Regions from separate parts of the Streptomyces sp. NPDC054757 genome, predicted to be linked through region 2. Evidence: predicted binding sites of a transcription regulator. Region 2 holds the regulator's gene; the other holds the start of a gene.
The links. The regulator HrcA, encoded in region 2, represses chaperone genes, less so after heat shock. The targets are predictions, from matches to a motif close to TTNGCACTCNGNNNNNCNGAGTGCNAA.

Region 1: groL (chaperonin GroEL) is a predicted target of HrcA. The motif match lies at 1,777-1,803, and genes of this name have one in related genera.

The regions. Positions count from the first base shown of each region.
Region 1 is NZ_JBSHBW010000004.1:208,501-212,894, reverse strand. Features, by position in the region: gene groL (chaperonin GroEL) at 27-1,652, opposite strand; gene ACWGKJ_RS07955 (cold-shock protein) at 1,996-2,199, opposite strand; gene ACWGKJ_RS07950 (MoaD/ThiS family protein) at 2,602-2,877, opposite strand; gene thrC (threonine synthase) at 2,950-4,251, opposite strand; SAM riboswitch class I at 4,267-4,393, opposite strand.
Region 2 is NZ_JBSHBW010000027.1:6,123-10,516, reverse strand. Features, by position in the region: gene ACWGKJ_RS27045 (DUF3097 domain-containing protein) at 1-199, opposite strand, end outside; gene ACWGKJ_RS27040 (MBL fold metallo-hydrolase) at 210-1,055, opposite strand; gene hrcA (heat-inducible transcriptional repressor HrcA) at 1,213-2,223, shown strand; gene dnaJ (molecular chaperone DnaJ) at 2,224-3,360, shown strand; gene ACWGKJ_RS27025 (nitronate monooxygenase) at 3,585-4,394, shown strand, end outside.

The DNA.
Region 1 (4,394 bases), on a different contig from region 2:
AGCCGATCCTCGCTGGAAGCGGAGGATCAGAAGTCCATGTCACCGCCCGGCATGCCGCCCGGGGCGCCCGCGGGGGCGGCCTTCTCCGGCTTGTCGGCGATGACGGCCTCGGTGGTGAGGAACAGCGCGGCGATCGACGCGGCGTTCTGCAGCGCGGAGCGCGTGACCTTCGCCGGGTCGATGATGCCCTCGGCGATCATGTCCACGTACTCGCCGCTCGCGGCGTTCAGGCCGTGGCCGACCGTCAGGTTGCGGACCTTCTCGACGACGACTCCGCCTTCGAGACCACCGTTGACGGCGATCTGCTTCAGCGGGGCCTCCAGGGCGAGCTTCACGGCGTTGGCGCCGGTCGACTCGTCGCCTTCGAGCTCCAGCTTCTCGAACACCGCGGAGGCCTGGAGCAGGGCCACGCCACCACCGGCGACGATGCCCTCCTCGACGGCCGCCTTCGCGTTGCGAACGGCGTCCTCGATGCGGTGCTTGCGCTCCTTGAGCTCGACCTCGGTCGCGGCACCGGCCTTGATGACGGCCACGCCGCCGGCCAGCTTCGCGAGGCGCTCCTGGAGCTTCTCGCGGTCGTAGTCCGAGTCGGAGTTCTCGATCTCGGCGCGGATCTGGTTGACGCGGCCCTGGACCTGGTCGCTGTCACCGGCACCGTCGACGATCGTGGTCTCGTCCTTGGTGATGACGACCTTGCGGGCGCGGCCGAGCAGGTCGAGACCGGCGCTCTCCAGCTTGAGGCCGACCTCCTCGGAGATGACCGTGCCGCCGGTGAGGATGGCGATGTCACCGAGCATGGCCTTGCGGCGGTCGCCGAAGCCCGGGGCCTTGACGGCGACGGACTTGAAGGTGCCGCGGATCTTGTTGACGACCAGGGTCGACAGCGCCTCGCCCTCGACGTCCTCCGCGATGATCAGCAGCGCCTTGCCGGACTGCATGACCTTCTCCAGCAGCGGAAGGAGGTCCTTCACGTTGCCGATCTTGGAGTTGACGATCAGGATGTACGGGTCGTCGAGCGACGCCTCCATACGCTCCATGTCGGTGGCGAAGTACGCCGAGATGTAGCCCTTGTCGAAGCGCATGCCCTCGGTGAGCTCAAGCTCAAGACCGAAGGTCTGCGACTCCTCGACGGTGATGACGCCTTCCTTGCCGACCTTGTCCATCGCCTCGGCGATGAGCTCGCCGATCTGGGTGTCAGCGGCGGAGATGGAGGCCGTCGAAGCGATCTGCTCCTTGGTCTCCACGTCCTTGGCCTGCTCCAGGAGGGCGGCGGAGACGGCCTCGACGGCCTTCTCGATGCCACGCTTCAGCGCCATCGGGTTGGCACCCGCGGCGACGTTGCGGAGGCCCTCGCGGACCAGCGCCTGCGCCAGGACGGTCGCGGTGGTCGTACCGTCACCGGCGACGTCGTCCGTCTTCTTGGCGACCTCCTTGACCAGCTCGGCACCGATCTTCTCGTACGGGTCCTCGAGCTCGATCTCCTTGGCGATGGACACACCATCGTTGGTGATCGTGGGGGCGCCCCACTTCTTCTCAAGGACGACGTTGCGGCCCTTGGGGCCGAGGGTGACCTTGACGGCGTCGGCGAGCTGGTTCATCCCGCGCTCGAGACCGCGCCGTGCCTCCTCGTCGAACGCGATGATCTTGGCCATGTGAAGTGGTCCTCCCGGACAGGGGGTGGAAAGCGTCAGACCTGGCGGTGCCCGCGACGGACGGCCTGCTTGCCCGGTGGTTCCTTGCCCCACCCGGCCCGCGGGCCTCACCAACCCGGTCCTTCTGTCACTCTCACTGGGAGAGTGCTAACGCCAATGATTAGCACTCGACCCCCTTGAGTGCAAGCGCCTTCGGAGAAGGCCCCGGTGGGGGTGGGGGTTGGGTGACGGGAGGGAGCAAGCGCAAGGGAAGGATGCGGTCCGGACGCACGAGAGGCCCGTGCCCCTCTGTGGGGTACGGGCCTCTCATGCGTGAGTGCTTCGGTGGCCGATCGCGCCGAGATCAGACGGCGAGTTTGACCATGTCCGCCTGCGGACCCTTCTGGCCCTGCGAGATCTCGAACTCGACTCGCTGACCTTCTTCAAGGGTGCGGTAGCCGTCCATCTGAATCGCGCTGTAGTGGACGAAAACATCCGCACCACCGTCGACCGCGATGAAGCCGTACCCCTTCTCCGCGTTGAACCACTTGACGGTGCCCTGAGCCATGACTAACTCCCCTATTACTGGCCCTTGCACAGAGCCCGCACTTCGCGGGATCCGGGTCAGACCTTGCGCCGGAACGCGTCGACCGCGGCTGAATGTATCTGCCCAACTGCCCTCTGCAACAGGTCAATCGGACGAGAATTCTGAGCGCGGCCGAGGGCGCCATTCGGCGGATTTCCGGGGATCCCCGGGCAAGTCGGGCCGGGCAAAGGGCACTTACGCCGCAAAGAGAGGGAGCACATTGCCCGCACATTGACGCGTGCTCGGCTGCCCGCGATGCGGGCGATCAAGGGGGCTGCCCCAACTCTACCGTGTTCAATCATGCTGAATTGCCCCCTCCGCTTCGTACGCGGAGAGGGCAACGGGTCCAGCGGAGATGCCGGGCGGGGGCGGCAGCGGGCTCGCTCAGCCGCCGGCGACGGCCGGGATGATGGAGATGCCCGCGCCGTCCGGCGTCGCCGTCTCCAGGCCCTGCTCGAAGCGGACGTCGTCGTCGTTCACGTACACGTTCACGAAGCGGCGCAGCTTGCCCTGGTCGTCCAGGACTCGGGCCGCGATGCCCGTGTGGTTCTTCTCCAGGTCGGCGATGACCTCGGAGAGGGTGCCGCCGTCGGCCGCGACCTCGGCCTGGCCGCCGGTGTAGGTGCGGAGGATGGTGGGGATACGGACCTTGACGCTCATGCGGATTGCCTTCCGGGGATGGGCAGCGGTGTCGGACGGTGGACGGCGGTGTCAGGCGGTCGACAGCGGGTGTCAGGCGCCCGTGGCCAGTCCGGCCTCGCGGAACGCGTCCAGGGTCGGACGGATCGTCGCGGTCGGGCCGGACGTCGGGGCGACCGCGTCCAGGGTCTTCAGGCCGTCACCCGTGTTCAGGACGACGGTGGTGAGGGACGGGTCGAGCAGACCGGCCTCGATGAGCTTCTTCGTCACGCCGACGGTCACCCCGCCCGCGGTCTCCGCGAAGATGCCCTCGGTCCGGGCCAGCAGCTTGATCGCGTCGACGATCTGCTCGTCGTTGACGTCCTCGACCGCGCCACCGGTGCGCCGCGCGATGTCCAGGACGTACGGGCCGTCCGCCGGGTTGCCGATCGCCAGCGACTTGGCGATCGTGTCCGGCTTCTGCGGCCGTACGACGTCGTGCCCGGCCTTGAACGCGGTGGAGACCGGCGAGCAGCCCTCGGCCTGCGCACCGAAGATCTTGTACGGCTTGTCCTCGACCAGGCCGAGCTTGATCAGCTCCTGGAGGCCCTTGTCGATCTTCGTGAGCTGGGAGCCCGAGGCGATCGGGATGACGATCTGGTCGGGCAGCCGCCAGCCGAGCTGCTCGCAGATCTCGTACGCCAGGGTCTTGGAACCCTCGCCGTAGTACGGGCGGAGGTTGACGTTGACGAAGCCCCAGCCCTCCCCGATCGGGTCGCCGATCAGTTCGGAGCAGAAGCGGTTGACGTCGTCGTAGTTGCCTTCGATGCCGACCAGTTCACCGCCGTAGACCGCGGCCATCACGACCTTGCCCTGCTCCAGGTCGTGCGGGATGAAGACACAGGAGCGGAAGCCGGCGCGGGCGGCGGCGGCGCCGACGGCGCCTGCCAGGTTGCCCGTGGACGAGCAGGAGAGCGTGGTGAAGCCGAAGGCGCGGGCGGCCTCGACGGCGATGGCGACGACACGGTCCTTGAAGGAGTGCGTCGGGTTGCCGGAGTCGTCCTTGATGTGCAGACCGCCGGTGACGCCCAGCTCACGGGCGAGGTTGTCGGCCTTGACGAGCTTGGTGAAGCCCGGGTTCAGATTGGGCTGGTCGGCCACGCCCGCGGGGACGGGCAGCAGCGGGGCGTAGCGCCAGATGCTGTTCGGGCCGGCCTCGATGCGCTTCCTCAGCTCGTCGGGGGAGCCGCTCGGCAGGTCGTACGCCACTTCGAGCGGCCCGAAACAGGACGCACAGGCGAAGAGGGGGCCGAGGGGGAAACGCTCACCGCACTCGCGGCACGAGAGCGCCGCGGCGGGGCCGAGATCGACGGTCCCGGTGGAGTCTTCGGTGCTGGTAACGGTCTGCACAGCCATGGTGGCGAGGTCCTCTCCTCATCTTCCTCACGACGTACTTCGCCGCGAGACGGAATTGGCACCTTCCCCACCATGACCTCGCGGTCGGCGGAAGGTTGCCGGGACTTCTACGGGCCGTTCCCTCAGTCCCTCTGGATGAGCGC
Region 2 (4,394 bases):
CCATCGGGAACACCCGGTGCTTGCCGAAGCGGTCCTCCAGGGTGACCGTCGGACCCTCGGCCGTCTTCTCGCACCTGATCACCGCACCGCAGAAACCGGTGGCGATCTCCTCGACCACCAGATCCGGCTCGGCCGCGACCTCGCGGGCGGGTGTCTGCTTCTTCCACGGCGGCGTGAAGTCGGGGCTGTAGCTGCGCATTCCGCAGACGCTACGACACCCCGGGGCGCGCTGCCAGCATCCGCCGCTGAGCACGGACGAACGCGGCGTCGACCACGGCCCCGTGCCCCGGTACGTACAGGGCGTCCTCGCCGCCCAGCGCCAGCAGCCGGTCCAGCGCGGCGGGCCAGCGCCCCGGCATCGCGTCCGGGCCCGCCTGAGGCTCGCCCGACTCCTCGACCAGATCACCGCAGAAGACGACGGTACGGCCGCCCGGCGCCCCCTCGGGCCTCCCGCCCGGTCCGCCGTGCCCACCCGGCCCGCCGTACCCACCCGACTCGCCGTGGCCCGGCCCTCCGCTCCCGCCCGGGACGAGCAGCGCCAGGTCGTGGCCGGTGTGGCCGGGGCCGCAGTTCACCAGGGTGACCCTCCGGCCGCCCAGGTCGAGGGTCAGCTCCCCGGAGACGGGATGGTGCGGGGCGACCAGATGCGCCACCGCCTCGGCGGCCTCGGCCGCCGGGACCCCGTGCCGTACCGCGTCCTCGCGCAGTGCGTCGGCGCCGCGCGAGCCCCGGGTGAGCAGCGCCTCCGTCCCCACCGCCCCGTACACCTGGACGCCTGCGAACGCGGCCGTGCCCAGCACATGGTCGAAGTGCGGATGGCTCAGCGCGACATGGGTCACCCGGCGGCCCAGCGCCGCCTCCGCGCGCAGCCGGACCTCCCGGCCCTCGCGCAGGGTCGCGCCCGTGTCGAAGAGCAGCGCGCCGTAGCGGCCCGCCACCAGCCCGGCCGTGGCGTCCCAGCGCGGGAGCCGGCACCGGCCCACGCCGGGCGCCAGATGCTCCCAGCCGGAGTTTTCCCAGGAGGAGATTGTCCAAGAGGGGTCAGTGGCGTCCATACCCCGACGTTATCCCCGCCCGGCGGAGACCGGCGCGACCGCGCGACAGGCCGCCCTTGCCAGCGGTGAACCCCTCCGCCGTACACTGGGACGCTGCTGGCACTCGAACATTCCGAGTGCCAGGAAGGTCCGGATCGACAGCTGGAGGTGTGCGCGGGTGCTCAGCGAACGCAGACTCGAAGTGTTGCGCGCCATCGTCCAGGACTATGTGGGCACCGAGGAGCCGGTCGGTTCCAAGGCGCTCACCGAGCGGCACCGGCTCGGTGTCTCACCGGCCACCGTCCGCAATGACATGGCGGCCCTGGAGGACGAGGGATTCATCGCCCAGCCGCACACGAGCGCGGGCCGCATCCCCACGGACAAGGGGTACCGGCTGTTCGTCGACCGGCTCGCGGGGGTCAAGCCCCTCTCGTCGCCCGAGCGGCGCGCCATCCAGAACTTCATGGACGGCGCCGTCGACCTCGACGACGTGGTGGCCAGGACCGTACGGCTGCTGGCCCAGCTCACCCGGCAGGTCGCCGTGGTGCAGTACCCGTCGCTGACCCGTTCCACGGTGCGGCACGTGGAACTGCTCGCGCTGGCCCCGGCCCGGCTGATGCTCGTACTGATCACGGACACCGGACGGGTCGAACAGCGCATGATCGACTGCCCGGCGCCGTTCGGTGAGACTTCTCTCGCGGACCTCCGCGCCCGGCTCAACAGCAGGGTGGTGGGGCGGCGCTTCGCGGACGTCCCACAATTGGTGCAGGACCTGCCCGAGTCCTTCGAACAGGAGGACCGGGGTACGGTTTCCACGGTGCTCGCGACCTTGCTCGAAACGCTGGTCGAGGAGACCGAGGAACGGCTGATGATCGGCGGAACCGCCAATCTGACGCGATTCGGACATGACTTCCCACTGACCATCAGGCCGGTGCTGGAAGCGCTTGAGGAGCAGGTCGTGCTGCTCAAGCTGCTCGGTGAGGACTCGGGCATGACCGTACGCATCGGGCATGAGAATGCCCACGAGGGCCTGACGTCCACATCGGTCGTCGCCGTCGGCTACGGTTCGGGCGACGAGGCAGTCGCCAAACTCGGCGTGGTCGGACCGACCCGCATGGACTACCCCGGAACGATGGGAGCGGTACGCGCAGTGGCACGTTACGTCGGACAGATCCTGGCGGAGTCGTAAGTGGCCACGGACTATTACGCCGTTCTCGGCGTGCGCCGCGACGCTTCCCAGGACGAGATCAAGAAGGCATTCCGGCGATTGGCGCGCGAGCTCCACCCGGACGTCAATCCCGATCCCAAGACGCAGGAACGCTTCAAGGAGATCAACGCCGCCTACGAGGTGCTGTCGGACCCGCAGAAGAAGCAGGTCTACGACCTCGGGGGCGACCCGCTCTCGCAGGCGGGCGGCGGCGGAGCCGGCGGCTTCGGCCAGGGCGGCTTCGGCAACTTCTCGGACATCATGGACGCGTTCTTCGGTACGTCGTCCCAGCGCGGGCCGAGGTCGCGTACGCGGCGCGGCCAGGACGCGATGATCCGGCTGGAGATCGACCTCAACGAGTCGGCCTTCGGCACCACGAAGGACATCCAGGTCGACACCGCTGTGGTCTGCACGACCTGCAGCGGCGAGGGCGCCGCCCCCGGCACCTCGGCCCAGACCTGCGACATGTGCCGCGGCCGTGGCGAGGTCTCACAGGTCACCCGGTCCTTCCTGGGTCAGGTCATGACATCGCGGCCCTGCCCGCAGTGCCAGGGCTTCGGTACGGTCGTGCCGACCCCGTGCCCCGAGTGCGCGGGCGACGGGCGCATCCGCTCCCGCCGCACCCTGACGGTGAAGATCCCGGCCGGTGTCGACAACGGCACCCGGATCCAGCTCGCGGGCGAGGGCGAGGTCGGCCCCGGCGGCGGCCCCGCCGGTGATCTGTACGTCGAGATCCACGAGCTGCCGCACGCGGTCTTCCAGCGGCGCGGCGACGATCTGCACTGCACGGTGACGGTCCCGATGACGGCGGCGGCGCTGGGCACGAAGGTGCCGCTGGAGACGCTGGACGCGCTGGAGGAGGTCGACATCCGGCCGGGCACGCAGTCCGGCCAGTCGATCCCGATGCACCAGCGCGGCATCACGCATCTGCGCGGCGGTGGCCGTGGCGACCTGATCGTGCATGTCGAGGTGCTCACCCCGACGAAGATGGACGCCGAACAGGAGCGGCTGCTGCGGGACTTCGCCAAGATGCGCGGCGAGGAACGCCCGACCGGCCAGTTCCAGCCGGGGCAGCAGGGGCTGTTCTCCCGGCTGAAGGACGCGTTCAACGGGCGGTAGGCGGGGGTTGTTCTTCTGCCGGGGGTCCGGGGGTCGTCCCCCGGGGGATGCGGTCGGCCGGGGCAGCAGGGGTTGTTCTCCCGGTTGAAGGACGCGTTCAACGGGAGGTAGCCCGCGGTTGTTCTTCTGCCGGGGGCCCGGGCACCCGGGGGCCGACGCCCCGGCGGTCGTCTTCGGGCCGCCACCGATTCGGTGCGGTGCGGAGGACGTGGCACGATGCGGTCATGTCCTCCGTACTCGCCGATCTCTGCCGATATCCGATCGTGCAGGCCCCCATGGCGGGCGGTGCTTCAGGCCCGCAGCTCGCCGCAGCCGTCTCCGAGGCCGGCGGTCTCGGGTTCCTCGCCGCCGGGTACAAGACCGCGGACGGCATGTACGAGGAGATCAAACAGCTGCGCGGGCTGACCTCGCTGCCCTTCGGCGTGAACCTCTTCATGCCGCAGTCCGAGAGCAACCCCGACCCGGCCGCCGTCGAGGTCTACAGCCACCAGCTCGCCGGTGAGTCCACCTGGTACGAGACGCCCCTCGGCGATGTCCACGGCAGCACGGACGACGGGTACGAGGCCAAGCTGGCCGTACTGCTCGACAACCCGGTCCCGGCCGTCTCCTTCACCTTCGGCTGCCCCTCCCGTGACGTGCTCGACGCCTTCGACCGGGCCGGCACCTTCACCATCGTCACCGTCACCACTCCCGAGGAGGCGCAGACCGCCCAGTGGTGCGGTGCCGACGCGGTCTGTGTGCAGGGCATCGAGGCGGGCGGCCACCAGGGCACCCACCGCGACGACCCGCAGAACGACGGCACGGGCATCGGGGTGCTGTCGCTCATCACGCAGGTCAGGGAGACCGTGCAGCTGCCGGTCGTGGCGGCCGGCGGGCTGATGCGCGGCGCCCAGATCGCCGCGGTGCTCGCGGCGGGCGCGGACGCGGCCCAGCTCGGTACGGCCTTCCTGGTGTGCCCCGAGTCCGGGGCGAACAGGCTGCACAAGCAGGCCATGACCAATCCGCTCTTCGTCCGCACGGATCTCACCCGCGCG